4 regions of the Salipaludibacillus sp. CF4.18 genome follow, and region 3 is predicted to be linked to each of the others. Evidence: riboswitches for the same ligand, from Rfam matches in the RefSeq annotation. Region 3 holds a riboswitch; each other region holds the start of a gene.
What was found. Region 3 has a riboswitch for lysine ahead of ACHABW_RS14405 (Na+/H+ antiporter NhaC family protein). Riboswitches for the same ligand answer to the same signal wherever they lie in the genome.

Region 1: another riboswitch for lysine. It lies ahead of dapA (4-hydroxy-tetrahydrodipicolinate synthase); the one in region 3 lies ahead of ACHABW_RS14405 (Na+/H+ antiporter NhaC family protein).
Region 2: another riboswitch for lysine. It lies ahead of lysA (diaminopimelate decarboxylase); the one in region 3 lies ahead of ACHABW_RS14405 (Na+/H+ antiporter NhaC family protein).
Region 4: another riboswitch for lysine. It lies ahead of ACHABW_RS08785 (aspartate kinase); the one in region 3 lies ahead of ACHABW_RS14405 (Na+/H+ antiporter NhaC family protein).

The regions. Positions count from the first base shown of each region.
Region 1 covers NZ_JBIMEV010000003.1:55,443-63,604, reverse strand. The annotation lists partial or broken gene pflB (formate C-acetyltransferase) at 1-1,723, opposite strand, end outside; gene dapA (4-hydroxy-tetrahydrodipicolinate synthase) at 1,964-2,854, opposite strand; lysine riboswitch at 3,012-3,194, opposite strand; gene ACHABW_RS03240 (EamA family transporter) at 3,396-4,307, opposite strand; gene ACHABW_RS03235 (GrpB family protein) at 4,739-5,254, shown strand; gene ACHABW_RS03230 (GNAT family N-acetyltransferase) at 5,318-5,845, shown strand; gene ACHABW_RS03225 (hypothetical protein) at 5,873-6,073, opposite strand; partial or broken gene ACHABW_RS03220 (MFS transporter) at 6,093-6,419, opposite strand; gene ACHABW_RS03215 (PHP domain-containing protein) at 7,014-7,799, opposite strand; gene ACHABW_RS03210 (energy-coupling factor transporter transmembrane component T family protein) at 7,825-8,162, opposite strand, start outside.
Region 2 covers NZ_JBIMEV010000006.1:410-8,571, reverse strand. The annotation lists gene ACHABW_RS05890 (pyrimidine-nucleoside phosphorylase) at 1-1,288, shown strand, start outside; gene ACHABW_RS05885 (D-alanyl-D-alanine carboxypeptidase family protein) at 1,600-2,763, shown strand; gene spoIIAA (anti-sigma F factor antagonist) at 2,906-3,262, shown strand; gene spoIIAB (anti-sigma F factor) at 3,259-3,699, shown strand; gene sigF (RNA polymerase sporulation sigma factor SigF) at 3,713-4,468, shown strand; gene ACHABW_RS05865 (spore germination protein) at 4,549-6,039, shown strand; lysine riboswitch at 6,097-6,273, shown strand; gene lysA (diaminopimelate decarboxylase) at 6,386-7,726, shown strand; gene ACHABW_RS05855 (peptidylprolyl isomerase) at 7,845-8,162, shown strand, end outside.
Region 3 covers NZ_JBIMEV010000023.1:35,197-43,358, reverse strand. The annotation lists gene glpX (class II fructose-bisphosphatase) at 149-1,126, shown strand; gene ACHABW_RS14425 (DUF3055 domain-containing protein) at 1,239-1,508, shown strand; gene ACHABW_RS14420 (YutD family protein) at 1,724-2,014, opposite strand; gene ACHABW_RS14415 (YhcN/YlaJ family sporulation lipoprotein) at 2,145-2,726, shown strand; gene ACHABW_RS14410 (M23 family metallopeptidase) at 2,833-3,840, shown strand; gene ACHABW_RS14405 (Na+/H+ antiporter NhaC family protein) at 3,977-5,539, opposite strand; lysine riboswitch at 5,678-5,856, opposite strand; gene yunB (sporulation protein YunB) at 5,941-6,762, opposite strand; gene ACHABW_RS14395 (dihydrofolate reductase) at 6,937-7,422, opposite strand; gene ACHABW_RS14390 (thymidylate synthase) at 7,419-8,162, opposite strand, start outside.
Region 4 covers NZ_JBIMEV010000010.1:40,316-48,477, reverse strand. The annotation lists gene ACHABW_RS08795 (MarR family winged helix-turn-helix transcriptional regulator) at 206-658, shown strand; gene ACHABW_RS08790 (MMPL family transporter) at 655-3,504, shown strand; gene ACHABW_RS08785 (aspartate kinase) at 3,750-4,997, opposite strand; lysine riboswitch at 5,160-5,444, opposite strand; gene uvrC (excinuclease ABC subunit UvrC) at 5,501-7,282, opposite strand; gene trxA (thioredoxin) at 7,494-7,808, opposite strand; gene ACHABW_RS08770 (electron transfer flavoprotein subunit alpha/FixB family protein) at 8,141-8,162, opposite strand, start outside.

The sequences.
Region 1 (8,162 bases), on a different contig from region 3:
TGTCTTTTGCAATGTCGTCGACAAGGTCGTCATCATTTCCATATTGTGGATAGTCACCTTCGATCTCATAGTCGACAGCTAATCCGTTTTCATCACGGATTACTTTTACTTTAGCGTGTTTAATCGCACTTAATGAATCTGCTACAACGGACAATCCGGCAATTCCAGTGGCCATGGTACGCATGATTTCTTTATCGTGTAATGCCATTTCAATTCTTTCATAGCTGTACTTATCATGCATCAAAGTGGATAATGTTTAAAGTATTTATATAAAGATCCGATAACCACTCTAATACCCTGTCATAGTTGTTCATAACTTCGTTGTAATCTAAATAATCGGAAGTGATAGGCTTTATGCCAGGTGCAACTGTGACGTTCGCTTTTTCGTCAACTCCACCATTGATCGCATACAGTAAAGCTTTAGCTAAATTTGCTCGTGCCCCAAATAATTGCATTTGTTTTCCTATTTCCATTGCGGAAACGCAGCAGGCAATACCATAATCATCACCAAATTCAGGTCGCATAATTTCATCATTTTCATATTGTAAGGAACTCGTCTCGATAGACATTTTTGAACAGAAATGCTTGAATGATGTTGGCAATGCAGGTGACCAAAGGATGGTTAAGTTTGGCTCGGGTGCTGGTCCAAGATTTTTTAACGTGTGTAAAAATCGGAATGAGTTTTTTGTAACCAATGGACGACCGTCTTTACCAATTCCACCAATAGATTCGGTTACCCAAGTAGGGTCACCACTGAATAATTCATTATATTCAGGTGTTCGTGCAAATTTTACTAATCTTAGCTTCATAACAAAGTGGTCAACTAATTCTTGTGCATCTTTTTCTGTCATTTTTCCAATTTCGAGATCACGTTCAATATAAATATCTAAAAAGGTAGAAACCCGTCCTAAACTCATTGCTGCCCCATTTTGTTCTTTTACTGCTGCTAGATAGCCAAGGTAGAGCCATTGAAAAGCTTCGCTAGCGTTTTGCGCAGGTTCTGAAATGTCAAAGCTGTAAATATTCCCAAGCTCTTTCAACTCTTGCAAGGCTCTGATTTGCTCCGCAATTTCTTCACGTAATCGAATGACATCCTCCGTCATTTTACCTGCGAGACTAGCAAGCTCTTCTTTTTTTACAGCTACTAGATAGTTGACACCATACAAGGCAACTCGTCTATAGTCTCCAATAATTCTGCCGCGGCCGTATGCGTCTGGCAGACCAGTAATAATACCGACCTTTCTAGCGAGCATCATTTCAGGAGTGTAAGCGTCAAATACTCCTTCGTTGTGAGTTTTCCGATAATCAGAAAAGATTTTTTCTACTTTTTCGTTCAATTTATAGCCATAAGATTCAAGCGCAGCTTTAGCCATTCTAATACCGCCATATGGTTGCATGGAGCGCTTAAAGGGGATATCAGTTTGAACACCAACAATTTTTTCCGTTGCAGGATTTAAATAACCTGCCTTATGGGAGGTTATCGTTGATACTATTTCTGTATCAAGATCATACACACCACCGCGTTCACGTTCTTCTTTTGTTAGTTTCATCACTAGTTCCCATAAATCTTTTGTAGCTTTGGTTGCGTTAGTTAAAAAAGACTCGTCACCTTCATATACTTTGTAATTGGTTTGGATAAAATCTCTTACATTTACTTCATTTTCCAACCCTGTTTGAATCCTTCCCATCCACGCTTTTCATTTTTTTCAAAAGTAGTCACCATCAAAGATTCCTCCATTTCTAAATTGAGATAAAAGTTTTTATGTGAAAACATTCACATGATGTTGTAATTTAATTATAAAACAGAATAAGGAAGAGGAGTAACTTGAAATGTGACACTTTCATGACGAATATAACAGAATGTTTTTTCTTATATAACAGAAGGTAAAAGTGGTGATTCAGTAGTACAAGTTTTATAGTACAGGCAACTCAACTAAAAAAGGTGTCCCTTAGGACACCTTTTTTAAACTGCTGATGAAGAGTATATTTTATGTTGGATTGCTTGATAGATTGTTTGTGCTTCTAACTCTGTTACCGGAATCATTGGTAATCTAACAGGTCCTACGTGTATACCCTTCATTTCCAATGCTGCTTTCACTGGGGAAGGACTTGGCGCAATAAACATCGCTTTCATCATTGGCACTAAATCTCGATGAAGTGCGGAAGCATATTGGCTGTTACCGTTTTGGTGAGCGGTAATCATAGTTTGCATCTCACTACCAATAATATGTGAGGCAACAGATACGACTCCGTGTCCACCGATGGCTAATACCGCTAAGGTTAGACTATCATCACCACTGTAGAGAGAAAAGTTCTCTGGAGTATTTTGAATGATCGTAGTCATTGCATCAAGATCACCACTTGCTTCTTTAACGGAAACAATATTTTCAACCTGGGATAGTCGAATGATAGTTTCCGGTAACATGTTCACGGCAGATCTACCAGGAATATTGTAAAGCATAACTGGTAAGTTTGTAGACTCGGCTACCTTTTTAAAATGAAGGTAAAGGCCTTCCTGATTTGGCTTGTTGTAGTATGGATTAACGAGCATCACTCCATCTACACCAGTTTGCGTTGCTAATTTTGTTAATTCTACAGATGCTTTCGTACTGTTGGAGCCTGTTCCAGCAATAACCGGGATTCTTCCATCGACAACTTCCACGATATAACGGAATAATGAAAGTTTCTCCTCATTCGTTAATGTTGGGGATTCTCCAGTTGTGCCTGCAACAACAAGACCATCTGATCCATTTGCAATTAAATAATTTACTAATTCTCTTGTAGCATGAAAATCAATGTTTTCCTCTTGGTCAAATGGCGTGACCATCGCGGTTAAAACGTGTCCGAAATTCATTTGAAACACCTCTATTCAACAAATTTTGTTCGTCCAATCTACATGACGAGTCCAAGGTCCTGAATAGAGCTAAATCGCATGAGTAACTGTTATTTAAACACTAAAAAGCAACAACGAGGGTATCGTTGCTGCTAGAATGTATAACACAGTTATTCCAGCGTGAGATAGCCCTCCATATAGTCATCTGACTACATGACAGTTCTGCATTTATTCAATGACAGACCCAACAACAATCCTATGAGCAGACTATTGCTTCGGCAAGTATCCCTTTCGATATTTATCATAGGAGCTCAATCTCCTCAAAATACGTACTAATGACCTTTGCACCTCTATACTCACTTCAAAAGATAATTGAAGTAAATAAATATGAACTTTGAGTTTACTTTATCAAAGAAAAGTAACTTTTGCAATAGTTTTTGAATTTTATCTGTTGGACTTGGTTCTACTATTCCCGTAATACAATAGTTGAAACTTGTCTATGAAATAGGAATAGTCTAAATAACGCTCGCAGCAAGTCTTGAAAGAATAATAAAATATTAAACTAAGATACTTTTTCCGCTTGCCAATTTTTATTTTTTGAAAAAGAAGAAAGCTTTATATTACCTAGAGCAACACCAAGGAGAACAACAATAACACCTAACCATTGGATGGGTGCAACGTATTCTACTAAAACTACTGCAGAAAGTATGACAGCGACTGGAAGTTCAGAAGCAGAAAGAATTGTTCCAAGACCAGTGCCAACTTTCGGCATTCCAATCGCAAATAGTAACGGTGGCAAACAAACCCCAAATACGCCTAGGAAAACGCCATATGGTGAAAAGCTAATCATTTGCGAAACACTCTCAAATGCGGTAGTCGGAGGGAAAAGAATACTAACAAAGATAAGTCCTCCTGTCGCGATTAGCGCGCTTTTCTGTAAAGGAGGAAGTTCTTTTCCAACGTTGCCGCTAATAAATAAGAATGAAGTAAACGTGAAAGCAGATAGAATACCAAAAATGACACCATTTATCGTAAAGCTTCCAAATCCATTCGTAATAATTGCAGTAGCTAAAAGTGAGCCTATGAGTAATATGACAATCGAGAGCCATTGAGCTTTACTCGGAGTTTTGCGATACAGAATGTAATCAAACAGAGATCCAATCCATACAAATTGAAATAAAAAGATGATCGCTAATGAAGCATCTATAGTTTGCAGCGAAAAGTAATAAAAAACACCGGTTAAACTCATAGGAATTCCGCAAAGTAAAAGCAAGCCAAGATACTTTATTGACATCTTGGATTTTCTAGTGAAAAGCACAAGTATCCAAAGAAGTGCAGCACCTATCATAAATTGACTAATAGTAATTTGAGCTAAATTAAAACCAGCACCATATGCAAGTTTCACACTCGTAGATAGTGCTCCTAAAGAACAACCACCAATAAAAACAAATAAAGCATACATCCACATTTTCATAATCTTTCACCTCTAAATTTATTTTGAATACAAAAAAGCCATACATCGGGTCAGATGTATGGCGAAAATAAAGGATTACCCTTTAGAAAAGTCCATGTTCTTCACAAATTGCGAAGTTTTGATATTCAATTATTCCTTATTCATCTTAGTCATTTATTAAGGTTTTGTCAAGGGATTTTCAGCAAAATGGATATGAAGAGGAAGATGGAATGTTAGAAGCCCACGGAACAGCGGCGGTAGTGCCTACAGTATGCGTATATTCATGTGATATTGCGATGGAAGCGTCCAGCTGCGGCAAGGGGGTGGAACCGCCTGTTCTAATTCACCACGGACGGATGCTTTCACTTTTTTGATAGTGATTGTAAGAAAATGTATAAAGTAATACAATTAAAAGCAGATATCATATAATCATTAAGTGAGGGTGAAAAAATATGAGAAAAGTCGAGGTTGTCTCTTACAGAGAAGAATGGACACTATTATTTCAAGAGGAGTCTATAAAAATATCTCGTATTTTCGGGAGTGAGTGTATACATCTATATCATATTGGCAGTACAGCAATACCGAACATGCATGCTAAGCCAGTAATTGACATCCTTGTTGAGGTGCAGAAGATAGAGAATGTCGATTCTTTTAACTTGGAAATGGAGCGGATTGGCTATGTGGCTATGGGAGAAAACGGTATTGAAGGTAGACGTTTTTATAAGAAAGGGGGAAATAACCGGAGTCATCACGTTCATGTTTTTGGAACGCAAAATAGAGAAATACAACGGCACATAGTATTTAAGGACTACTTGATAGCTCACCCACATGAAGCAGACAGGTACAGTCAACTGAAACAACTGTTGGCGAAAAAGTATCCAGATGATATCGAGAAATACATAGATGGTAAAAACAATTTTATTAAGGATATCGATGCTAAAGCAAATAGATGGTTAAAAGCTAGATAAAATGAAACTGGTATAATTATGAGCAGAATTTGCATTCATTAATGATGGAAAGGAGATCTTAATATGATAGAACTAAAATTTTTTGACACTGCGGATTTTGAAAGGCTTATAAGTTGGATTGATTCCCCGGAGTTATTACTAAAATGGGGTGGACCAGGGTTTATTTATCCATTGGATGAGGGGCAATTAAATATATACACGAAAAATTCGAATCATGAAAATGCAGAAACTCTCGTATATAACGTTATTCACCAAAAATCCGGTGAAATTCTTGGACACATTTCCTTAGGGAAAATAAATCGAAAAAATAGATCTGCCAGGATCGGGAAAGTATTAATTGGTTCTGAAGATGTAAGAGGGCAAGGTATAGGACAACAAATGATGAAAGAAATACTCAAAGTAGCATTCGATGAACTTCAATTACATCGCGTAAGTCTGGGAGTGTTTGACTTCAATACTGCTGCAATAAAGTGTTATGAAAAAGTAGGCTTTAAAAAAGAAGGTTTACTTAGGGACACTGCAAAAAATGGAGACGAATATTGGAGTCTATATGAAATGAGTATCTTAGAGGAAGAATGGAGGAGAAATTAAATCATGAATAAATCAAAAAAGACTTATTCATGATGGGAATTTTTCCATTCTAGAATCATGATATTTTCGTTTGGAAGGCTTTATGATAACGAATAATAAAACAGTCGTCAGCACCAATGTGATAAAAGCACCACTTACAACGGCATATTGAACGGAAATTAAATGAACTGTGACAGCAAAAATAGAAGTGGTAACTATGACAAGAAAGGCTTCAACAAAACCATACATACTTCCAATACGTCCCATAACTTATAAAAAACACCAAGATGTAAATGACCCATAAGGAAGTATAGAAAACTGCTAAACATGTAATTAGAATGCCTTGCAGAAGATCCAACAAAATCATGAAGTGCTTTTTGTTAAGCCGGTCAATTATGCTGCCACTCCATAAATTAGTTACCAGTGTAGCTAAAGGTTTGATGATGTAAAGTAATGCCACGGCAAGAGCAGATCCTGTCATATTGAAAACGATAACATTCAAAGCAATAAAGTAGATCCACATGCCAATATTGGAAATTCCAATACCAAATAATAAGATGGAAGGATACTTCCATGATTTCAATACTATTTTAATATTCACTAAAAAACCCCATCCCCAAGAATTTAATCTTGAGGACGAGATTCGAAATCGCGGTGCCACCCCAGTTTATTAATATGTCACCATATTAATCTTATCAAGTACGTCAAAGGCAGAAACACCCGTGGTTTACTAGAGGTTCAAACAAATGATTATACTTTAGCTCTATAACGGGAGCTCCCGTCACATCATCCCCAGCGAAGGTTCCAATGCGACACTTAGAGGCTTGGTTCAATAAATTCATTCTTACTCCTTTTCAATTAACGGAGCTCCCTGTAAAGAACATCATTACCTACTCTTCTCTTCATTGCGTTTCAAATATTTAAAATATCTTATCATTTATAACAAATATTGTAAACAGTGTTATTTTACAAGATAAATTAGAGTTAACTCGTAAAAAGCCCTGAGCGAATGATGATCCCCTTAAGGTAAGGTAGATTATTTCCTTTGGGTATCTAATTGGGCATGAACTCCCTAATTTACCAGGCTCATGCCTTTTATTTTTGCCTTTATTCGATTGTGATTAGGTTTTCTTATTTTTGCATTTTATTTTCCAAATCAGAATCTATTACTCAACTAATTAATTGTTTCTTAAGAACGATTTGGTATAGATAAAGGCTCCCTATCTGTTAACTTTTCCTTTAATAATTTTTTTACTAGAGTTGCTGCTTTTACTTTGACATCAAGAGCTGGAGAAGTCTGAACGGTAAAGTTTCCAGTTGAGATGGAAGCTTTTAATTCATTAACTGTATTACACTCCTCATTAAAATCATTATAAACACTTCCGTATTGTAAGTATTGGTGAGTGTCGCTGCCTCCAACAATTGGGAGACCAACTACCTCCGCAAAATTAATTAATTTACTTGTATATGGTTCTTTTCCATATGCATATAGATCCTTCCCGTTTAGATCAAAAGCATCGAGGCGTTGAAGCTGTTTGATTTCAAGATGGTGGAGAGGGGTGCTCTCCCGGAATGGATGAGCGCCTATTTTTAACAATTGATAACCTTCAACAAGATTCAAAAGATCATCAAAAGGAAGGAATGTTGTCTCGGTTGTATGATTTTCTAGAGCTTTACGAATCTCCAGCACATCTTCACGGTTCCCAATCAGGAGAATATGTCCGTTTTCCTGAATATCTACTTCAATTCCTGGAAAAAGCTTTAATCCGTCAATCATATAATACCCTTGCTCGTACGTGTAATTCTTTTCAAGGAAATCAAAAAGATCATTCATTCGAAAGGTGTTAAAATGTTCCGTCATTGCCAGGGCTGTTAACCCGCTTGCTTTTGCCTCTTTCATCATCTCCCTAAAATAGTCAGGCATAAACAGCGACTTTTTAGATATTTTTACGTGACTATGAAAATCTATTCTCATGATAAAACCTCCTGTTTTTTAACTATTAAATATTTCCCACAACAAACAACGTGACAACATACAAAGCTGAAAATGTTAAAAACATGTAATCGCGAGATCGAAACGATAAATGAGCAAGCTTGATCTTTTTGACCTTCGGATGATTAAATGCATAGAAACTACCTTTCACCTCTAACGCTTCAACTGTTGTTCTTGCCCGCTTTGCAGTACTCAACAGCAAAGGATAAAAAGATAGTACAGCGATCTTTGCAAAATAACCTATCGTACGCCAATAAAGAAAACCATGTTTCATAGGGGCCTTTCCACGTAAACGGAAGGATAGAAATACGTGATGATATTCTTCTAGTAAACTAGGGAGCATCC
Region 2 (8,162 bases), on a different contig from region 3:
CTTAATCGAAAAGAAGCGGGACGGTCAAGCTCATACGAAGGAAGAAATCGATTTTATTATTCATGGTTATTCTACGGATGAAATTCCAGATTATCAAATTAGTGCATGGGCAATGGCAGTATTTTTCCAGGACATGACACAGGAGGAGCGTGCCTTCTTAACTGAAGCAATGGTCCACTCTGGGGATACGATAGATTTATCAGCAATTAAAGGTATAAAAGTCGACAAGCATTCCACTGGCGGGGTAGGAGATACAACGACGCTGGTATTAGCTCCTCTTGTAGCTAGCTTAGGTGTTCCTGTAGCTAAAATGAGTGGTCGTGGCCTTGGTCATACAGGTGGCACAATTGACAAATTAGAAGCCATTCCAGGTTTTAGTGTAGAAATCACAAATGATGAATTTATTGACCTAGTAAATACGAATAAAGCAGCGGTAATTGGTCAAACGCAAAACTTAACCCCAGCAGACAAAAAGCTTTATGGCCTGCGGGACGTAACAGCTACGGTTAATTCGATTCCGCTTATTGCGAGTTCAATCATGAGCAAGAAAATTGCATCAGGTGCTGATGGTATCGTCCTTGATGTAAAAACAGGTGCTGGTGCATTCATGAAAGAATTGTCTCAGTCAAAAGAGTTAGCGGAAGCGATGGTTCAAATTGGTAATAATCTTGGTCGTAAAACGTCCGCAATCATATCAGATATGAGCCAGCCGTTAGGTTTTATGATAGGAAATGCATTGGAAGTGAAAGAAGCAATTGATACGTTAAAAGGTGAGGGACCGGAAGATTTAACGGATTTATGTTTAACATTAGGCAGTCACATGGTAGTAGTTGCCAGTAAAGCAGATACGTTAGAGGAAGCGCGGGAGATGCTTGAAGAGTCCATCAATTCAGGTAAAGCTTTAGAGCAATTTAAGATATTTATTGAATCGCAAAAAGGTGATCCTTCTGTGGTCGATAATCCAGAAAAACTTCCGCAAGCATCCTTTAAAGAATCTGTCCTTGCTGAGAAAGATGGATTTGTATCAGGTATAGAAGCTGATCATATAGGGACCGCTGCAATGGTATTAGGAGCTGGTCGCGCTACAAAGGACTCCGTGATTGACCTTGCTGTAGGAATCGAGTTACATAAAAAAATAGGAGATTCCGTTAAAAAAGGTGAATCTTTAGCTACTATTTATTCGAATCAAAAAGATGTCATTGATTCGAAGAGTAAAGTGTTAGCTTCTTATCACTTTTCATCTGATCCAGTCTCTGCTCCTACATTAGTGTATGACATTATCACGTAAAGTTTTAAAGTTTAGCCGTCAAGGAAAGTTAACCAACTTTCCTTGACGGCTTTTTTTAATTCTACCTCCTCGTGAAATGAACATGCCTCTTCCTCTGTTAACATAGCTCTGAAGCTATTGTTATTTCTGCTAGAGTCGCCGCTTTTGATATCTTCGGTTTATTCTTCTAAGAACAATCCTTTTATTTGAATGAGGTTCCATAAACAGGTGTATGAAAGTTTTTCATAAAGAAATAAATTCATTAAAGAATAAGACTAGATTTTTTGGAGAAAATAGAATGGCATAGATTGATAATAATCGGAGGGATACGTGTGAAAAAAATACTTATTGGCTTGGTAACGACCCTTGTTTTTTTAACACCAATGAATCAAGCGAATGCGGAAGAAGATCAGCATGAGTTTGCGGAAGAAGCGACATCTGCTATTTTAATGGAGAGGGATACGGGGACAATTCTCTTTGAAAAAAATAGTCAAGAAAAGCTTCCACCGGCAAGTATGACCAAAATTATGACAATGTTGTTAATTATGGAAGCGTTGGATAACGAGGAAATTACTTGGGAAGATACAGTTCGCGTCAGTGAAAAAGCTGCTTCTATGGGTGGTTCACAAATTTTTCTGGAACCTGGGGAAGAAATGACAGTCAAAGAATTAATGAAAGGGATTGCTATTGCCTCTGGTAATGATGCGACTGTAGCAATGGCTGAGTTTTTGGCAGGATCTGAAGAAGAATTTGTGAAAGAAATGAATCAAAAAGCAAAGGAACTGGGATTAGAAAATACTACTTTTCAGAATACGAACGGCCTTCCAGCTGCTAATCATGAGACATCGGCTTACGATATGGCAGTGATGGCAAAGGAATTATTAAAACACGAGGAAATTACGGAGTACACGAGCTTGTACGAAGATTATTTGAGAGAAAATACAGATAACCCTTTCTGGTTAGTTAATACGAATAAATTAGTTAAATTTTATCCTGGTGCAGATGGATTGAAGACTGGATTCACCAGAGAAGCAATGTATTGTTTGACTGCTAGTGCGAACAAAGATGGCATGAGGATGATCGCTGTCGTCATGGGTGCTCCATCTCCAAAAGAGAGAAATCGCCAAATTACCGAAATGTTTGATTATGCATACAGTCAATTCGCCCTTCACACTCAGCATGAAGCAACAGATATTCTAGGTGAAGTAAAGGTTGATAAAGGTGCTGAATCTAGCGTAAGTGTTAGTGCAAAAGAACCTGTTTCGATTCTAATGAAAAAAGGAGAAAAAACAGATGGGTTATTAGAAAAGACAGTGTGGAAAGAAGATGTACGAGCACCAATTCAAAAGGGCGATGAGTTAGGCACTATTTCGCTTGAAAGAGATGGTGAGACTCTCCTATCTATGCCGCTTATTGCCACGGACGATGTGGAAGAAGCTTCTTTTTGGAGACTGATGAAACGAACAAGTGAAGTTCTTTTTGGAAATGCCTCTTAGAGAAAAATGCTAAATTTGAATTGTTTTAGCGAAGTAGCACTAGTTTTGTTTTTGAGAAGGAAATAAAGAGAAATAGATGGAATTAGCTACGTAAACCATTTTAAATATGTGGTGAAGAAAATGGAGAAGGAGAGGTTGAAACATGAATTTATTGATTGACTTGGAAAAAAGAGAAGAAGTTTTATGCGTGCGTCTTGTTGGGGAACTTGATCATCACGCTGCAGTTAATCTGCGGGAAAGAGTGGACGCTGCTTTATCTGAAAATAATTTAACTCATGTACTATTAAACCTAGAAAAATTAACTTTTATGGATAGTTCTGGACTTGGGGTTGTTCTAGGTCGTTATAAGAGAGTGCAGGCAATGGGAGGAGAAATGGTCGTGTGTTGCATTTCTCCTCAGGTTAAAAGGTTATTCGAACTTTCGGGGATATATAAAATTGTTTCAATTACATCCAACGAGCGAGAAGGATTAAGCAGTTTAGGAGTGGTGGCGTCATGAATAATCGGATGGAATTATCTTTTTCAGCAATTAGTGAAAATGAATCGTTTGCCAGAGTATCCGTAGGCGCATTTGTCACACAGTTGGATCCAACAATGGATGAGTTAACTGAAATCAAAACGGTTGTGAGTGAAGCTGTAACGAATGCGATTATTCATGGTTATGGAGAAGGCAACGAAGGAACAATTTATATTGAAGTAATGTTAGAAGGAGAAACGGTTCACTTGATTGTTCGGGACGAGGGACGAGGCATCAATGATCTTGAAGAAGCGAAGCAGCCTTTATTTACGTCATTACCTGAACTTGAAAGAAGTGGAATGGGATTCACCATTATGGAGAACTTTATGGACAATTTGCAAGTGGAATCAGAACCAATGAACGGGACAACGGTAACCTTGACGAAACGTCTCTCAAATTCTAAAGCACTAGCGAATTGAGAGGGATTTTATGATGAGTGCCAATGTGAAAAAAGAAAAACGGAAACACCTAGAAGATAAAGAGGTCAAAAAGTTAATTAAAGAAGCTCAAAGTGGTAATAAAGCTTCACGTGAAAAAATTGTTCACCATAATACGAGATTAGTATGGTCTGTGGTGCAACGTTTTATGAACCGGGGATACGACCAGGATGATTTATATCAAATCGGGTGTATTGGATTAATAAAGTCTGTCGATAAATTTGACCTAAGCTTTAACGTAAAGTTTTCCACATATGCAGTTCCAATGATCATAGGAGAGATTCAGCGGTTTCTAAGAGATGATGGAACAGTGAAAGTAAGCCGGTCGATTAAAGAAACTGCTAATCATATTCGAAGAATGAGTGATGAATTATCCAAAAGTCTTGGTAGAGTTCCTACAGTGAAAGAGATTGCTAAACAGTTAGACATTTCACCTGAGGAGGTTGTTTTTGCCCAGGAAGCGAGCAGACAATTGGCTTCTATTCATGAGACAGTATATGAAAATGATGGGGAACCAATCACAATATTAGATCAAATCTCTGATGATAGCAATTCGGAGTGGTTTGAAAAAATAGCGCTTAAAGAAGAAGTGGAAAAATTGTCGGAACGCGAAAAACTAATTATTTTTTTACGTTATTATAAAGATCAGACGCAATCTCAAGTGGCTACTAGATTGGGAATTTCACAGGTTCAAGTATCACGGCTGGAGAAAAAAATATTACTACAATTAAAGGAACAACTCAACGAATAAAGTTGAGTTGTTTTTTTTGTATTGATTCTTCCTTATTCACTCATACTATGTGTGATCACAATAGAAAGGGGACTTTTAATATGGGTGAATCACAAAAAGAAACAGATAAAAAGCCCAAAATATCACCTAACATTCTTGTTAATGAAGCGGAAATTACAAGAAGAGTTGGAATCGGAAAAAGCTTTGATGTAGACGTTAGAAAATTACATATATTAGATAAGGACGTTCAGATTTATTTTACAAATGGATTATGTGATATTGACTACGTAATTGAAATACTCAAAGAATTAATGTTTCTTGACACGACTCACTCTAAAAAACTAGATGCTCGTAAAGAAATTCAGAATCATTTGGCACATGTTCAAGTTAAAATGACTGAAATTCTGGAAGACGCTATAAAAGAGATGCTTTCAGGCCTGGTGTTCATCTTAATAGAAGGTGAATCAGAAGCAATCATAGTCGATGTGAGGAGCTATCCTGGTCGAGGACCAGAGGAACCAGATCTAGAGAGAGTAATAAGAGGGAGTCGTGATGGATTTACAGAAAATATTATCGAAAACACAGCTTTGACACGAAGAAGGATTCGTGATGAAAGACTTAGAAATGAAATGACCCAGGTAGGCAAAAGGTCAAAAACAGATATTTGTATTACTTACATCGAGGGGATAGTCGATCCAAAATTGGTAGAAGTAATTAAAAAAGAATTAGATGGAATTGATATAGACGGCTTAACAATGGCAGATAAAATGGTCGAGGAATTTCTAGTAAAACAAGGCTGGAATCCCTTTCCGATGGTTAGATATACAGAGAGACCAGATGTAGCGGCAACCCATTTATTTGAAGGTCATGTCATTTTGTTTGTAGACACTTCTCCCAGTGTGATCATTCTGCCAACAACATTATTTCATCATGTACAGCATGCAGAAGAATATAGACAAGCACCTTTGGTTGGGTCCTTTATGAGGTGGATACGTTTTGCAGGGATTTTGTTTTCCTTATTCATTTTGCCTTTTTGGTTATTAGTAGTTAAAGATCCCGGTCTATTACCTGCTAACCTTGAATTTATAGGACCAAATGAAGTGAACGGAAATATACCTATATTTGGACAAATATTATTTGCAGAATTAGGAATCGAACTGTTAAGAATGGCAGCGATTCATACCCCAACCGCGATGGCTACTGCATTAGGTCTTGTCGCTGCCCTGTTAATTGGTGACATTGCCATTCAAGTTGGACTATTTGTCCCAGAAGTAATTCTGTACGTAGCAGTAGCTGCTATAGGCATCTTTGCCACACCTAGTCATGAGCTGGGGGTAGCAATAAAATTACTTCGATTAGGTTTAATACTTGCAGTAGGTTTTTTCGGTGTCCCGGGACTTGTTATCTCCTGTGTGATTTCACTCGCATATTTAGCCGGAAGAAAAGCGTTAAATGCGCCATATTTGTGGCCATTTTTACCGCTTTATCCTAAAGCTGCAATAGATATTTTTATACGTCAAGCAGTTCCGCTTAAACGGATAAGACCTAGCGTTGTCCATCCAGTCGATTCAATAAAGCAGAGAAAAACGTAAAGTTGTTGCGTGAATAATTTAACTATGCTATTGTTTAACAAAATGAATAAAAACTTGTAATTAGGTAGAGGTGCAATCTCGAAAAAGTATACTGTTGGAGCTTCAGGACAGCTATGAAAACAGAGGAAAGGTCGAATTGCCGAAGCAGCTATGTTTCCTTGACTTAGCTTGCTGGGGTATAGTTGAATAAACTATGCACTGTCACTGCGTTTGTAGTGGAGCACTATCCTATTGGAAACCGATGGACTAATCGAAAACCAAGAGGAATGGATGTGTTTCGCATTCATTCTTTTTTTTATTCATATATAAAAGAACCGAGAGGGTTTGCTGATAAGGAGTGATATAGATGGGTTTTTATGGTACTAGTAGTGTCAACCAAGAAGGTCATTTGACAATTGGCGGGGTAGATGCCACTACCCTTGCGGAAACATATGGTACACCACTATTTGTATACGATGTGAAAGATATTCGAAATAGAGCACATGAGTTTCAGGAAGCATTTATAAATCAAGGTGTAAATTATCAAATAGCATATGCTAGTAAAGCGTTCAGCTGCATAGCGATGGTCGAATTGGCCGATGAATTGGGCTTAAGTTTGGATGTCTGTTCAAGTGGTGAGCTCTACACAGCATTGCAGGCAGGCTTCCCTGTAGACAGAATCCATTTTCACGGAAATAACAAGACGCCGGATGAGCTGGAAATGGCAGTGAAGGAAAAAATTGGCTGTATTGTTGTGGATAATTTCACAGAATTGGCATGGTTAATGGCGATAACAGAAACAAACAAAACGAAGATGGATGTTTTGATCAGAATTACTCCAGGTGTCGAAGCCCATACACATGAATATATTTCAACCGGTCAAGAAGATTCTAAATTTGGCTTTGATTTAAACAGTGGGCAAGCGAAGAAAGCTATAAAAATGATATTATCTCATTCCTTTTTAACTTTACAGGGTGTACATTCCCATATAGGTTCACAAATTTTTAAAGCGGAAGGATTCCAGGAAGCTGTGAAAGAAATTTACCGTTCTTTAGCTGCTTGGAAAGAAACATTAGATTATTATCCAAATGTACTTAATTTAGGTGGTGGTTTTGGGATTCGATACGGTGACCAGGATCACCCTCTTCCTCTCCATGTTTATATTGATTATATGGTTGACAAAGCCAAAGAAGAAGCAGCGAAATTAGACATGCCAGTACCGGAAATTTGGATTGAGCCAGGTCGTGCTTTGGTTGGAGAAGCAGGTACAACGCTTTACAGTATAGGAAGTAGAAAAGACATCCCCGACATTCGCACCTATATTTCAGTTGATGGCGGGATGACTGATAATATTCGCCCGGCACTCTATCAGGCTGAATATGAAGCGGTTCTTGCAAATAAAGCTAACGAAGAAAATACAGAGGTTGTCAGTATTGCCGGTAAGTGCTGTGAAAGTGGAGACATGCTTATCTGGGATATTTCCTTGCCACAGACTACACAGGGGGATATTTTAGCGGTATTTTCAACAGGTGCATACGGTTATTCCATGGCAAATAATTATAATCGCATATTACGTCCAGCGGTAGTTTTTGTTGAAAACGGAGAGCATGAATGTGTTATAGAACGAGAATCATTAGAAGACCTTGTTCGGCATGAACGTCGTTATAGTGCTGTGAAGGGACAGAATCGGGTAGAAGGTACGGTATAAAAAATAGTTTAATAACGTAGAGGAAACTAGATAAAATGCTATCTAGTTTCTTTCTGTATTTAACTAGTGTAAAATAAAGAATGTGTACATAATTAAAAATACTATGGAGGTTTTAGATATGAAAAAAGGTGAAATTACGTTTGAAAATGGAGAAAAAGTAGTGATTGAATTTTATCCCGACGAAGCACCAGGTACGGTTGCTAACTTTGAGAAACTTGCTAATGACGGTTTTTATAACGGATTAAATTTGCACCGTGTGATCCCAGGGTTTGTAGCACAAGGTGGTTGTCCAAATGGATCTGGTGCAGGCGGACCGGGTTATACAATTAAATGTGAAACAGAAGGAAATCCTCATAAACATCAAAAAGGAAGTCTTTCAATGGCTCACGCGGGTAAAGATACTGGTGGAAGTCAATTTTTCTTAGTGCTTGACCCA
Region 3 (8,162 bases):
GACACATTGAAAGGGTTTCCCATAAAAAATATAGACTAAATACGCGAAAAAGATATATTTTGTATGTAATTTTTGATATTATGATGAAGGATTAAAAGAACTATATACTTATTATAACCGAAACATAACAACTATTGGAGGAATCAATATGGATCGAGAATTAGCAATGGAAATAGTACGCGTAACAGAAGCTGCTGCACTGGCTTCAGCTCAGTGGATGGGCAGAGGACTTAAAAATGAAGCCGATGATGCAGCTACTACAGCAATGAGAACCATGTTTGATTCAGTTAATATGAAAGGAACTGTTGTTATAGGTGAAGGAGAGCTTGATGAAGCACCTATGCTTTATATAGGAGAAGAGTTGGGTTCTGGAAATGGTCCAGATGTAGATATCGCTGTTGATCCGCTTGAAGGAACGAATATTGTTGCTAAAGGTCACCCAAATGCTATGGCAGTAATCGCAATAGCCGATCGAGGCGGACTATTGCATGCTCCTGATATGTACATGGAAAAAATTGTTGTCGGTCCTGAGAGTGCCGGCTTAGTAAGATTAACCGATCCTATTGAAAAAACAATCGATATTGTTGCTAAAATGAATAACAAACGTGTTCGCGATATGACTGTCATCATTCAGGAGAGAGAAAGACATCAAACTTTAATTGAACGTGTCCAAAAGAAAGGTGCTCGTGTTAAACTATTTGGAGATGGTGATGTTGGAGCTTCTATTGCAACCGCGTTACCACAAACAGGTATTGATCTATTCGTCGGTACTGGCGGGGCCCCGGAAGGCGTCATCTCCGCTGCTGCGATCAAAGCATTAGGTGGAGACATGCAAGCAAGACTCGTTCCAATGAATGAAGAGGAAACAGAGCGTTGTAAACAAATGGGTTTAGCTGATCCAACCATGCTTTTAACATTGGACGACCTAGTTAAAAGTGATGACGCTATTTTTGCTGCTACAGGTGTTTCATCTGGTGAATTATTGGAAGGTGTTCGCTTTATGGGCGGGGACTTGGTAGAGACAGACTCCATTGTAATGCGTGCCAAAACCGGAACTGTTCGTTACATCAAAGCCCAGCATCGTTTAAATAAAAAGCCGCACTTAGTCATGCCAGAAAATAGCTGATTAGAAAAATCGTCATAAACTGTATTGTTTTATAATAATTGTCGAGCAATCGATAGACGGTGATTTGCAGAAAATAACCTATATCAAATATCCTATTCGGAGGAGTGACCGTATGAGTGAACGATTTTTCCTTTACGACGATGAAGAAGAAACCAATACACGATTCGTAAGCTTTATGGGAGAAGCACAGCGATTTGATTTAGCGATTACGACAACTTCACGACATTACGGTAAAAAACTAGTACTCGATATGCAATCAAACCGATTTGCAATTCTTGGTAGTGACGATCTTGAAACAGAAGGCTACATTGAAAGAGCATTTGACATTTCCGATGAAGAAGAAGGAAATGAACTGCGTAATTTCCTCTTAGAGATCATTTAATTGTAGGTTCTTTAATTTTACTTTTTATAAACCTTTTACTATTGGAAAGCGTCGCCTAGAGCAATTTCAAGTACCTCTCTTTTCGAAGCAATAAAAGAATCTTTCAGAAAACACTTTAATTAAAAACAGCTTCTTTTGCCATATAGGTAAAAGAAGCTGTTTTTATATAGATTCCTTATAAAACATACTATTTAATACAGTGTGAGTCTCCACCGTTACGAATTCGTTTGTGTTCCTGTTACTTTTTTTACCACAAAATAGGCACATCCAAAATTACAATATTCATATAGATATTCCGGTAAAAAACCTATTTTGGCATCAACAGAGGACTTACGATTTTTTTCTTCAAAAAAACCTTTAAGGCGAAGTTGCTCATAACCCCAGTCCCCGACAATGTAATCATATTTATTTAAGACGTCACTGAATCTAGCCTTGAAATCTTCTTCAGACCAACCTTCTCGAAACTCTTCCACAACTTCATACGTATTTCCCTGAATTTCAACCATCTATGATCACCTGCCTTCACTTCTTCTATCTTGCCTTATTTCTTTCTAAAATTCAATGCTTAGTTATCATAAATTACCACCTTAACTTAAAGAAAAATTGTACATCCTAATCAAGAAGGAGGTGGAAAATATGTTAACGAATCAATTTCGTAAAAGCTGTGGTTTTTTCCTTGTACTATCCATCCTATTGACCGGTTGTGGCGACAATATGGAAGGATTCAACTTCATGAATGGATCTAATGAACAATCGCACGCCATTAACAAGGAAAACGTAGGAGATACGAATCAATTCACACAATATGGATTTGAACGTCATTCTAAAAAAGAAGCGCAAGAGGAAGAAGTGCCCGGTTATGCAGTTTATGATCGTCCCTTATTAGCAGAAAGTATCAGTGAGATGTCTGCAAACTTAAAAAATGTTCATGATGCAGGTGTATTAGTCACTGGTCAACATGTGTTGATTGCATTTGAACATTCCTCCGAGGATCGCGAAGCTGTCGCAGAACAAGTAAGAAAAACAGCAAAATCAGTGGTACCTGATTATTACGATATTTATGTTAGTGATGATGTTCTGTTAATGGAAGACATTGAAAGTTTTGAAGGCGAGTCCTCTAGAGATATTGAAAATATGCGGGCTTTGGAACAAATAATAGAAAGAATGAAAAATTCTCCCCAAGGTGACCTAGCAAACGAATCAGCCCAAAATGATTAATTTAGTGACGGTCTCGTGCGGTCGTACGAGGCTTTTCATATTTCACGTATGAATACATCATAATAATCAAACGATACAAGAAAATAATTGAAAGGAGACTAGTTGAGTGAAACTTCCCTATTACCAGATATTCTTCATATTCGTCATTTTGTTGATCCTCTCCCCTGCAACGTTAACTTCAGCAACTGATAAAGAAGATTTATCCTCTGAGGATTTACACAAGGAACGAATGGCATTGTATCTAAAAACAGAAGCAGAAACATCAATTCCATGGTTTTATTTTGCCGGTATAGATAGCTATGAGAGAAGTTTAAGACAGGCAAAAAAAGATTTACCGGAAGAAGAAGGGTTAATTGCCATTTATTATTCCGAGGATAACTGGTCAGGTGAATTAAATCCGAATAAACAAGATACAACCCCAAAATCGATTGCTTTTTTTGGTGGCAAAGGATTAGATGGTAATGAGGATGGAAGAGCTGAACGAACAAATGACGAAGATGTCCTTCATACCTTTGCTGTGCATATGAACAAGTATGGTTCCAAAGAATCTAGTATAAGAGCGGGGTTATGGGATTTTTATCAACGTGACAAAGCAGTTGAATTAATCCTTGGTCACGCCAGTGTCTATCGTGAAATTGATTCACTTGATGTATCAAAGAGAGCTTTCCCGGTTCCCTTACATTTTAATTACAGCTATCGAACAACTTGGGGAAATGCTCGAGGATGGGGCGGAAAACGAATCCATGAAGGTACAGATATATTTGCAGGACATAGTACACCTGTCAGAGCAACCACATACGGCATTGTTGAATTAAAGGGTTGGAATAAATACGGTGGATGGCGCGTAGGTATTCGGGATACAAGTAACGTCTATCATTACTTTGCACACCTAAGCTCCTTTGAGCAAGGCATGGAACGAGGAACAGTCGTTGAACCAGGAGATGTCATTGGTTATGTTGGAAGCTCCGGGTATGGTAAAGAAGGTACACAAGGGAAATTCCCCCCACACCTACATTATGGCATGTACAAAGACAGTGGTTATACGGAATGGTCATTCGATCCCTATCCTTCTTTAAGAGTCTGGGAAAGAGCTGAAAGAAAGCAAGGAAAATAAAAAAACAGTTTAATCGATAAGAAAAATAGCTCCAAACCCTTACATGGAAAGAAAAACGCTTAGCATCTTTTATTAACTTACTTAACTAAAAAAACGACGAGTAGAATACTCGCCGTTTTTTGCGTTAATATAAGATTTATACTTCTTGATACACAGAGCTGTTCACTAGTACTTTTAGAATGAAAATTGTTAATGCAAACAGTGCAAACCCGACAAGTAATCCAATCCAAACACTGCCGGAAAAACCGAGAGCCAAGAAGGATAATGTTGCGATAACACCCACTATTAGGGCATAAGGTAATTGTGTCATGACATGATCAATATGGTGGCTTCCTGCTCCTGTAGACGAAAGTATTGTCGTGTCGGAAATCGGAGAGCAATGATCACCGAAAATTGCTCCTGCCAATACTGCTGCTAAAACAGGAAGCATTAAATTAATGTCTGTTACTGCAGCAATATCACCTGCAATCGGTAGCATAATTCCAAACGTTCCCCATGAAGTACCAGTACTAAATGCCATAAATGCAGCAATGATGAACAATAGAGCTGGTAAGTAGCCTAATTGAATATGCTCATCAACTAGTCCGGCTAAATATTCCCCTGTACCCAAAGCTCCAATAATTTCAATAATCGTCCATGCAAAAATTAAAATATATATTGCGGGAAGCATCGATTTTATTCCTGCTCCTAAACCAACCCCTAAAATCTTAACTGGTAGACGACGTGAAAAAGAAATTCCTATTGCGACAATTAAACTTATGATCCCACCATACAAAAGAGAAGCTGCAACATCTGTATTTTCAAACGTTGCCAGCAATGTAACAGAGCCTTCCGTTGCTTGGATTCCTGTTAAAATCATCGACAGGATAGTTGCAACAATTAATACAGCAATTGGCCAGATTAAGTCTCCAACGTTCCCCTTTACAGCTGGTTTCATTTGATCACTTTCACCAGGTGCTGGTCCTTTTTTAGTATCTACTAACTCACCTGTATTGATCGCACGGTTTTCATGAGTTCGCATGAGACCAATGTCCAATTTAAAATATGCAACTGCAAGCACAAATAAGATGGCAAATATCGCGTAAAAATTCATCGGTGCGATAAATAGGAACGCCTGTAACGCCTCGTATTGAGTCACACCGTGTGTTACAAGAATTCCGCCAATGATCGTGATAATGTACGCACCCCAACTCGACAGTGGAGAAATAACACACATAGGTGCTGCAGTCGAATCAACGATATACGCTAATTTTGCCCGAGAGATATTATGCCTGTCCGTAAAAGGACGACTAACATTTCCGACCGTTAAACTATTGAAATAGTCATCAATAAATATAATAATTCCAAGAAAGGCTGATACAAATTGTGCTCCAATACGTGATTTAACTTTTGTTAGAGCCCATTCCCCAAATGCTTGACTCCCGCCTGTGATGGTAATGAGAGAAGCAATCATCCCCAATAATAGCAAAAATAAAATGATATAAAATTCCCATGAATTGATTGCCCCATCCACAATAAATATTCCAGAAACAATGGATGCTATTTGAGAAATAGAGTCGATGATCATTGACTCTCCTTGATTTACCATCAAGGCACCAACAATAATTCCTACCCCTAAAGAAACAAGTACTCTTTTCGTAATAATGACCATTAAAAGCGCTAAAATTGGGGGTACAATTGATAAAATTCCAAGTTCCATACTTTTCTCCTCCTGTAAAAATAAAATGACTGATTATAACACCTTAACTTTAGACTGTACTGTTAGCTCTAACTAAAAAAAGCAGCAAAGGAAAAATCCCTTGCCACTTCAATATGAAGTTAAGACGAATCTCCAACACAGTTCAGTAGTTCTCCACTATTAACAGATAGTGACAGTGTAATATTTATTGAATATTACCCCAGCTGTTGCATCGTAGGACACGATCACAATGCTTCGGCAATGTTTCCTTTCAAAGACTTTCCTCGTTGTCCTAACTCCAGTCTCCTAGTAATAAACTTTGCGCCTCTACCTCACCGATTGATGAGGTCTACTTTAATATTCAATTTTTTTAAGCCTGAATTATTATACCAAACGTATCACTTATTTTCAACAATAACTCACTAGTTATTTGTTTCCAAATCTAAATCATCCAGTCCATCAGGTCTTTGAATCACAGCTGGAGTCATTCCTCCGGTGCCAGTGCCACTTTCACCACCATAAAACTCTGGAACTTCCCCTGGAATCAAGATCATTCCAACCGGGATAGAAGTTTTCACAACTTCCGTAGCTGTAGCAAATGGAATCACTATTTGTACGTCCGCTTCAATTTCCACTGATATACTCATATAGGTATTATTAATCCCAACATCTAAAATATTTTCTTTTAAATTGGACTTCACAGCCCCTATTGCTGATAACCGCACAGGAATTCGAGGCCCCAAGTGAGCTAACAGTGCATTGTTTGTAGCTTGCCCAAGCGGAATCATATGAATGATTCCATCTTCAGAAAAAACCGCTCCCTCTCCATTAACGTCAACATCCTTTGGAAATCTATTATCTTTTGAACGCCCATGTTCTATGTCGTTTAAATAATTTTGTACACTTTCCGTGGTCTCCTGCAATACCCGATTATAGATGACAGAATTAAACTGAACAGAAGTAACCTCACCCTCTTCATTTTTTTCTAATTCTACTAAATCATCCATATCCGTATTATCAAGAAATTGACCAGAAACAGCATCATTAATAGCTAAGGTACCAATCCTTTGCGTCTCAGTCTTCGCAATAGCAATAAGAGTCGGTCTAACACCCGCGTCAATGATGCCTAAGCCGGTGAGTGTTAGCATAATAAATATAATAGACGAAATCATAAAAACGTAACGGAAAGGAAGAGGTCCTTTCTTCTTTCGGCTTTTTGGCCGAACGGTGCGAAATGTCTTCATTGTGATTCCCCCTTCAGCACATACATATGCTAGAAAAGGCAAAGATTGTACCAACAATAACTGTGAAGTAGTATTTATTTTTCATTAGGCTTTGTTACACATTGAATGTTGTTTTTAAAGTAGATAAGGCTTCTCATTAAAATACGATGGACTAATGAGCCCACCGTAAAATAATTAATTCTTTCGTTCATATGTAAGGAAGGTATGAGCATGGGAATTCCTCTCATCCACCTTGCCTTTTTTTGAGGCCACAACTTCCCATTGGCCATCGTCAATGGCCGGAAAAAATGTATCCCCTTCAAATGATTCATGTATTTCCGTAATATATAATCGGTCGGCTAGTGGCAACAGCTGTTCATAAATCGTTGCACCACCAATGACAAAAAATTCTTCCTCATCTTTTACAAGCTTATCCATTTCAGAAAAATTATTAATGACTTCAACTCCTTCTGCCGAAAAGTCATTATTTCTCGTCAACACTATATTTCTGCGTTTTGGTAAAGGTCGTCCAATAGACTCGAATGTTTTTCTTCCCATTACAATTGAATGTCCGTTGGTTGTCTGTTTAAAGAATTGTAAATCACCGGGCAGATGCCAGGGCATCTGCCCATCTTTTCCGATTACGTTATTTTCACTCATCGCCGCAATCATGGAGATCATACAGATACCTCCCCTTTAATATGTGGATGAGGATCGTATCCTTCAAGCACGAAATCTTCAATTGTAAAATCTTCAATATGCTTTCGATCAGGATTTAGCTTCATCGTAGGTAAAGCACGAGGATCTCTTGTAAGCTGCAGTTCAACCTGCTCTATATGATTGTTATAGATATGTACATCACCGAACGTGTGAACGAACTCACCCACTTCTAAGCCGCACTCTTGTGCAATCATCATCGTTAATAAAGAGTAGGAAGCAATATTAAACGGTACACCCAGGAAAACGTCTGCACTTCGTTGATACAACTGACACGAGAGCTTCCCGTCGGCCACGTAAAATTGAAACAGGCAATGACATGGCGCTAGAGCCATTTCATCTAAATCTGCAACATTCCAAGCATTTACAATAAGTCTCCTTGAATCAGGATTCGTTTTAATTTGTTCAATAATAGAACCTAGTTGGTCTATACTTTCTCCTGATGGAGTCGGCCAGGATCGCCATTGCTCCCCATAAATCGGGCCTAAATCGCCATTTTCGTCTGCCCATTCATCCCAAATACGCACCTTGTTTTCTTTAAGATATTTTATATTCGTATCGCCTTTAATAAACCAAAGCAGTTCATGAATAATTGCACGCAACGCTAATTTCTTAGTAGTTACGACCGGGAACCCCTTTGCTAAATCAAATCTTGTTTGATAACCAAAAGTACTTATCGTTCCCGTACCTGTACGATCCTCTTT
Region 4 (8,162 bases), on a different contig from region 3:
CTGTGAGTCTTAGCTGAATTTTTCTGCAATTTGATAATCCTCTACAGTTCTTTATTAGTAGTAGCCCGCCCATGAAATCAGCTCCCTTTGTTCAGCTCATAAAAATGATGCTCCCAAAAACATTTGTCATTTTAATTAGTTTACCTCATAAACTATTTATGGTATAAACTATTCGAGATGTTATCTATAAAGAGGAGCTTAAAAAATGAATGAATCAAAAATGGAAGATTTAATCGAGCAATACGCTAATGTATATCTTTTCGCAACTAAAAACATTGAAAAGGTTTTGGCTGAGAAGGTTTTCCCAATGTCTGTAGAGCAATATGGAATTCTCAGGCTCCTGGACATGAACGGTCCTCAAACCGCCAAAGAATTAGCAGAGCTAACAGGGGTACATAAAAGTGCCATCACTACTAAAACATCAAGGCTGGAAGAGAAAGGCTTAATTAAACGAAACCCTGACTTAGAAGACAGACGTCATATTCAAATCACCTTAACCGAGGAAGGTCATATTGTTTTTGAGCAATCAAAACAGGCAATGATTGCATTTATATCTTCTTATTTTACTAGATTAGATTCAACGGAAGTAGAAAGCTTTTTAAAAATCTATCAAAAAATAAATACGATAATCATAGAAGAAGAGAGTGAAGAACAATGAGTGGAAAGTTTCGTTGGATTTATTTATTGCCAATTATATGGATCATTATAGGTGTAGGCTTATATATTTCGAGTCCGGATATGGATCAGCTCGTCCGTGAACATGGGCAGTTCACTATTTCTGAAGAATACCCATCTCAAGTTACCGAGAAGTTATTGGAAGAACACAAAGGTGCAACCGGCGAGTCTATCCTTGTTGTCTATTACGATGAAGAGGGGTTATCGGAAAACCAAAAGGGATCAATAGAAAATAAACTCTCGAAGATTGGAAGTGACATAGAGAGTTATCCAATCATTGATATTGTTAGCCCGTTTGAATCATCGGAGCAAGCAGAATTTTTGATAAGTGAAGATGAGACAACATTAATGTCGATTGTATCCATGGATATCAGTATCAATGACATTCCTTTGGTAAGAGATGATATTGAAGAGGCAGTTGCCGTTGATGATGTTCAACACTATATGACTGGTTCTTCCATCATTGAGGACGATGTCATTATAAGTTCTGAAGAAGGCTTAGCAGCCACAGAAATTATCACTGTTATTTTTGTAGTGATTATTTTATTTTTTGTCTTCCGATCTTTAGCCGCTCCATTTGTCCCCCTTATAACAGTGGGCGCAACATATTTTGTTACAATATCAATTGTTAGTCTATTAATTGATAATTTTCAATTTCCAGTGTCGAATTTCACGCAAATATTTATTGTCGCTATTTTATTTGGAATAGGAACGGATTATTGTATTCTCCTTTTGAATCGGTTCAAGGAGGAACTTGCGAAAGAACCTGACCGTGTAAAAGCCATTAAAAATACGTATAAGGCCGTTGGCGTAACAGTTATTTCAAGTGCCCTCACTGGTTTTATCGGATTTGCTGCTATCGGGATGGCAGAATTCGATTTATACCAATCAGCTGTTGGTGTAGCTATTGGAATTGTTATCTTGGTTATTGCTCTATGGGTATGGGTTCCATGTGCCATGCTGTTATTAGGAGACAAACTGTTTTGGCCTTCTAAACAAGGTGTAGAGATGACACAAAGCAGGTTGTGGAATCGATTAGGAAAGTTTTCTGTTTATAAACCGGGATGGACGTTGGTTATTCTTGCGTTACTTCTCATCCCTTCTGCTCTGCTCTATGAACAAAAGCTTACTTATGACTCATTAGACGAAATAGGGAATGATTTTGATTCTGTCCAAGGAATTGACCTTGTTGCCGAAAAATTCGGAGAGGGTCATTCTTTCCCAATTGAGGTCGTCATGCTTAATGACCAGCGATGGGATCAACAATCGATGCTTCCCTATGTGGAGCTAATATCAAATGAAATAGCCAAATTGGATGAAGTAGCTGAGGTAAGAAGTGCTACTCGTCCTGAAGGAACCATCATTGAAGATTTCCGTGTTCCATCGATTGCCGGCGAGTTGTTTGATGGCCTCGAGGAAATGGATGAAGGTTTAGTAGAAATACACGATGCACTCATCGAGATTCGAGATGATATTCAATCCCAAGATACTGATCTAAGTGAAGCAAGTACTGGGACTCAGGATTTAGTGGAGGGGACACAGGAACTGCAAACCGGTAACAATCAACTCGCCGAAAGTGTTAGTGATACTGCCCAAGCTACAGAAGAGTCAGCAAGTGGGCTTAATCAACTTCAATCTTCGCTATCTGAGCTACAAGGTCAGTTAGACCAATTTAGCCAAAGTGAAGCTGTTCCGGTTGCCATCGGTGAGCAGTTAGCTCCTTTTTCTGGTGGAATGAATGAAGTTGCCTCAGGTATTACAAATGTTGAAGGAGGACTCAGAGAGTTATCTGAAGCCCAGCAAACAATTTCAAATGAAATGAATTCGATAGGTACTGGCCTAAGTGAAATGGAACAAGGTCAGCAAGAGATCACAGATGCTTTCGACGACATTCAAGGTGGTTATGTTGAACTTGCCAACGCGATGGATGAGCTTGCCGAAGGAGTCGCGGATATTGAGGATGGCCTAGCAGATGTTATGGATATTCTTGATGAGCTGTCGACACAGTCTCAACCACTGGAAGGTTTTTTTGTCCCACAAACTGCGTTTGATGATGGTGAATTAGATGAAATATGGGATATGTTTACTAGCCCCAACCGTAAATTAACCACATTTGACGTTGTTTTAGCCATTAACCCATACAGCAACGAAGCAATGGCGGTAGTCAGTGATATTGAGAGGCAAATAGATAATGCACTGAAAGGTACGGAACTCGAAGATATTACGTACTCTTTAGGTGGTCTAGCCGTAGTAAATCAGGATTTAAAAACGATCTCTGATGAGGATTTTAACCGAACGGCTATTATCATGCTTACTGGGATATTTATTGTACTCGTAGTATTGTTGAAATCCTTAGTCATGCCAGTTTATATCATTGCATCACTAATTTTAACTTATATTGCGTCCATGGCTTTTACCGAATTAATATTCATCCATATACTAGGATACTCCGGTATAAGTTGGGCAGTTCCATTTTTCGGATTTGTCATGCTTATGGCCTTAGGCGTCGATTATTCTATTTTTCTAATGGGACGTTTTGGCGAAAATGTGAGAGTAATGCCAATAAAAGAAGCATTAGTAAGTTCCATGACTCAAATAGGTACCGTTGTACTGTCAGCAGCTATTATTTTGGCTGGAACATTTGGGGCGATGATGCCTTCAGGCGTTTTATCTCTGCTTCAAATTGGTACTCTTGTACTGACTGGATTGCTCATATACGCTGTGATAATGCTCCCGCTGTTCATTCCAATGATGGTCACCATGTTTGGAGAAAAGAATTGGTTACCGTTTAAAAGACCGGAAAGGGAAGATAGTGAAATAGATCGATAAAATGGCTAAGAAAAACGGCAGAGCTGTTTTCTTAAATACAGCGTGATCTTTAAAACCACCCCCGAGTAGCACCTACTTAGTGCGTGTAGGTGCTACTCGAAAGGAAGCGAACTTCCCTTGATACGTGTGGCGTAAAGATAGCTGTCATTTTATAACTTTCTTATCTATCAAAAAAAAGGAGTTTCCTGATGATACATTCAGGAAACTCCTTTTTTTGTTTATATATGAGTACTGTTTTTAGTAAATTATGCCTTAATTGCTTCAATCTTTGCTTTTTCTTTCGCATCTAAACCAAAGTGTGCATGTAATCCTTCTACTGCAGTTATCATATCGACTTCTGGAACAACAACGGAAACTTTTATTTCAGATGTTGTAACCATTTTAATAGCCACTTCATGCTCTGCTAATACTTTAAACATATCAGAAGCTACACCTGGATTCGAAACCATTCCAGATCCAACGATTGAAACCTTAGCAAGTGTGCTTTCATGATTAATAGAACTGTAACATAATTCCGCTTTTTTATTGTGTAACAAATCCAAAGCTTTTCCAAGATCCTGTGTATCCAATGTGAATGAAACGTTTATCCCATTGTCAGAAGTCATTTGCTGAATAATAATATCAACGCTGATTCCCGCTTCAGCAAGCATGGAGAAAAGTGTAGGCATTGTTTCGAACTGATTTGGTAATCTTTCAATGGTAATTTTCGTTATTTCCGATTCAAAGGCTAAACCTCGTACAATTAGATTTTGCTCCACTGTTGCTTCCTCCTCAACCATCGTTCCCTCTACGTCCTCTGTACTTGAACGCACAATAAGAGGAACGTGATAATTTTTAGCAAACTCCACCGCTCTCGGATGAAGTACACCTGCACCTAAATTAGCTAATTCAAGCATTTCATCATACGACACGCTGTCCAGTTGACGTGCTTTCGTCACATACCTTGGATCAGCTGTGAAAACACCTGTTACGTCCGTATAAATCGAGCATGTTTCTGCTCCAAGTGCTGCAGCTAATGCCACTGCGGATGTATCGGATCCTCCACGCCCTAATGTTGTAATTTCTCCACTTGGACCGACACCTTGGAATCCAGCTACAAGAACTGCCCGGTTTTTGTTTAAATGCTTTTGCACTTTTTCTGCGTCTATTTCTGTAATACGAGCATCTTGGTGGACAGCTTCTGTTTTGATTCCTGCTTGCCAACCTGTCATAGACACTGCATCTACACCTAATTCTTTCAATGCCATAACTACTAATGATATTGTTACTTGTTCTCCTGTTGTTAAAAGCATATCCATCTCTCTGGGATCCGGTGAATCTGTTATGTCTTTAGCCAAATTCACTAATGAGTCAGTGGATTTACCCATAGCTGATACGACGGTTACAACTTTCTTTCCCGCATCCATATCCCGCTTAATTCTCCGTGCAACATTCTTAATTTTAGTTACATCCCCTACAGAAGTTCCCCCGAACTTCTGGACAATCGTTGTCAATATGAACGCCTCCTCGACTTTTTTTCACACATATTTCTGTCTTCAAAAATTCGTTTCATCTTTTCACACTGATCACGAGTGAATTCTCTCGTATAAAAGAATTCGACAACGAGACTTGTCTCCTTGCCGAATACGACTTCTAAGTTATTGGCAAAAGCCGTTTCGTGAGATAGTTCTCCACATACATAGCTATGTGGCAACTCAGCAATTATTCACTGCAAAGCCAGAATTGACCTTGTGAGTAAAATTTCAAAATTCGGTATTAAAATATTGAAAGTACTAGTTGCTGGTAAAAGCAAAAACCTCTCTGTTCTAAAGCACCACTTTCCGAAAAAATACTTTGTGAGAAAGACCTATTCTTCGGCGACTTCCTCTTTCAAACACTATCCTGAAATCTCACCGTTTTGCAGTGTTTTACTGATGGTTACCGCAACCCCTACCTGTTATTCAACCCATTTAATAGGTTAACAAATGCAACGAGTCATAGCAACACGGATCTAGCTTCATTTATTCCCCTCATCGCTCATCATTCTCTTTAAGGTTTCAGCAACCGACTGAGGTATTCCTAATCGCTGTATTTCTTCCACTGACGCCTCTTTCAAGCGTTTTAAAGATCCAAATTCTTTTAAGAGCATTCTTTTACGTTTTTCGCCAATTCCCTCGACCTCGTCAAGTATCGAAGTGAACATAGATTTCTTCCGAACATTTCTGTGAAAGCTGATTGCAAAACGGTGAACTTCATCTTGAATTCGCTGCAGTAAATAAAATTCCTGACTCGTCCTAGAAAGAGAAATGACCTCAGGGGGATCTCCAATCATTAGTTGGGAAGTCTTATGTTTATCATCTTTCACTAGTCCACAGACTGGAATCGATACATTCAGCTCATCTTCCAAAATTCCTAAAGCTGCCGATATTTGGCCTTTTCCTCCATCAATAACAATAAGATCAGGCAAAGGTAACTCTTCTTTTAACAGGCGCAAATAACGACGTCGAACCACTTCCCGCATCGATTCATAATCGTCCGGACCTTGGACTGTTTTTACCTTGTATTTACGGTAATTATTTTTATCAGGCTTACCATCGATGAATGATACCATCGCTGAAACAGGATCGGCACCTTGTATATTAGAATTATCAAATGCTTCTATTCGGTATGGTGTATCTATATTCATGGCTTGTCCGAGTCTTTCAATTGCTAAAACAGTCTTTTTTTCATCTCTTTCAATTAAATCAAATTTTTGTTGCAAAGCTAGCTTGGCATTTTTAATCGCTAGATGAACGAGTTCTTTTTTCTGTCCTCTTTTAGGTTGAATCGTTCTGACATTTAAAAATGGCGATACGATTTCAGGATCAGCTCCATCGGGAATAAATATCTCTGATGGTTTTTTATGCTGATCTTCTAAATAAAATTGACCAAGAAACGTATAAAAGTCTTCTTCCGGCTCTTGATAGGTTGGAAACAACGATACATCCCTTTCAATTAGTTTCCCTTGGCGAACAAAGAATACTTGAACACACATCCATCCTTTATCTACATAATAGCCAAAAACATCCCGATTCAATTGATCGGTGATAGTCATCTTTTGTTTTTCCATAACAGCTTCTATATGCTTCACTTGATCACGAAGCTCCTTCGCACGCTCATAATTCATTTCTTCCGAAGCAAGCAGCATTTTATTGGTGATATTTTTTTTGACATCTTCATGTCCACCATTTAAAAACTTCGTAATTTCTGAAACAAGTTCCTTGTTTTTTTCTTGCGTAACCGGAAACTCACAAGGTGCAAGACACTGGCCAATGTGATAATAAAGACAGACTCGATCAGGTAACGTGCGGCATTTTCTTAACGGATACAATCTATCTAATAGTTTTTTTGTTTCATTGGCCGCCTGCGCGTTTGGATATGGACCAAAATATTTTGCTCCGTCTTTTTTGACTTTACGCGTTGTAATTAGTCTTGGATGTTCTTCTTTCGTGATTTTTAAAAACGGATATGTCTTATCATCTTTTAGCAAAACATTATATCTTGGTTCATACTTTTTAATCAGATTTTGCTCTAAAATAAGAGCCTCTAGGTCAGAAGAAGTAACGATATATTCAAAATCCGTAATTTCGCTAACAAGCCGTTGCGTTTTTTTGTCATGAGTCCCTCTAAAATATGATCTCACACGGTTTCTCAGAATTTTTGCTTTTCCTACGTAGATAATCGTGTCATGTTTATTTTTCATTAAATAACATCCTGGTTGGGATGGTACTAATTGAATTTTTTCTTTAAGTTCTTCCATCGTATAAACCCCTTTAACATATGACCGTTCAAGCTTATTCAAAAAAGTCTGCTGTCCACTCACGTTTTTGAATAATCTCGAAGAATGTGAACCCCATGTGATTGAGGTTATAATATCTAACTATAGCACGAGTTTTTCCAAACTTGCTACTGATAAACACAGAAAAAACTGATCATCATAAGTGATGACCAGTTTCTTCAATATTTGTTAATTATACATGTTTGTTTAGTGTATCAGCTAACGCCTCTTTAGGCTGGAAACCAACGATTTGATCAACAACTTCACCATTTTTGAATACGAGTAAAGTAGGGATACTCATGACACCGTGTTTACTAGCTGTTTCCTGATTCTCGTCAACATCTAATTTAACGATTTTTACTTTGTCGCCCATTTCACCATCTAGTTCCTCAAGCACTGGAGCGATCATTTTACATGGTCCGCACCAAGGTGCCCAGAAATCTGCAAGAACTAAGCCTTGTTCTGTTTCAGTTGAAAAGTTTTGGTCAGTAACATTTACAATTGCCATTGTATATTCCTCCTTGGATTCTTTCATTCTTTAATTGAAATTTTAATTAATCTATAAGATGTTTTTAACTCCATAGAAAACACTATACAGCTTCTGTTCCCCTATAGACTAACCATTTAAACTTTCATTATCCCTATCATAACTAAACTTAAGCCTCATCGCAAAATAAATGCTTATAAGAAAAACGGCACAGCGTTTTTTATAAAATACAGCGTGAGCTTCAACCGCCGAGAGCGGATTGCTCCCGCTCTGTTCGAAAGCATAGAACAACCTCTAAAAAAAGATGTCCCAAAGTCTTTTCGCCTTCAGGACACCCTCTTATGTCAATCGTATTAAGCTAATACCTTTTTAAAT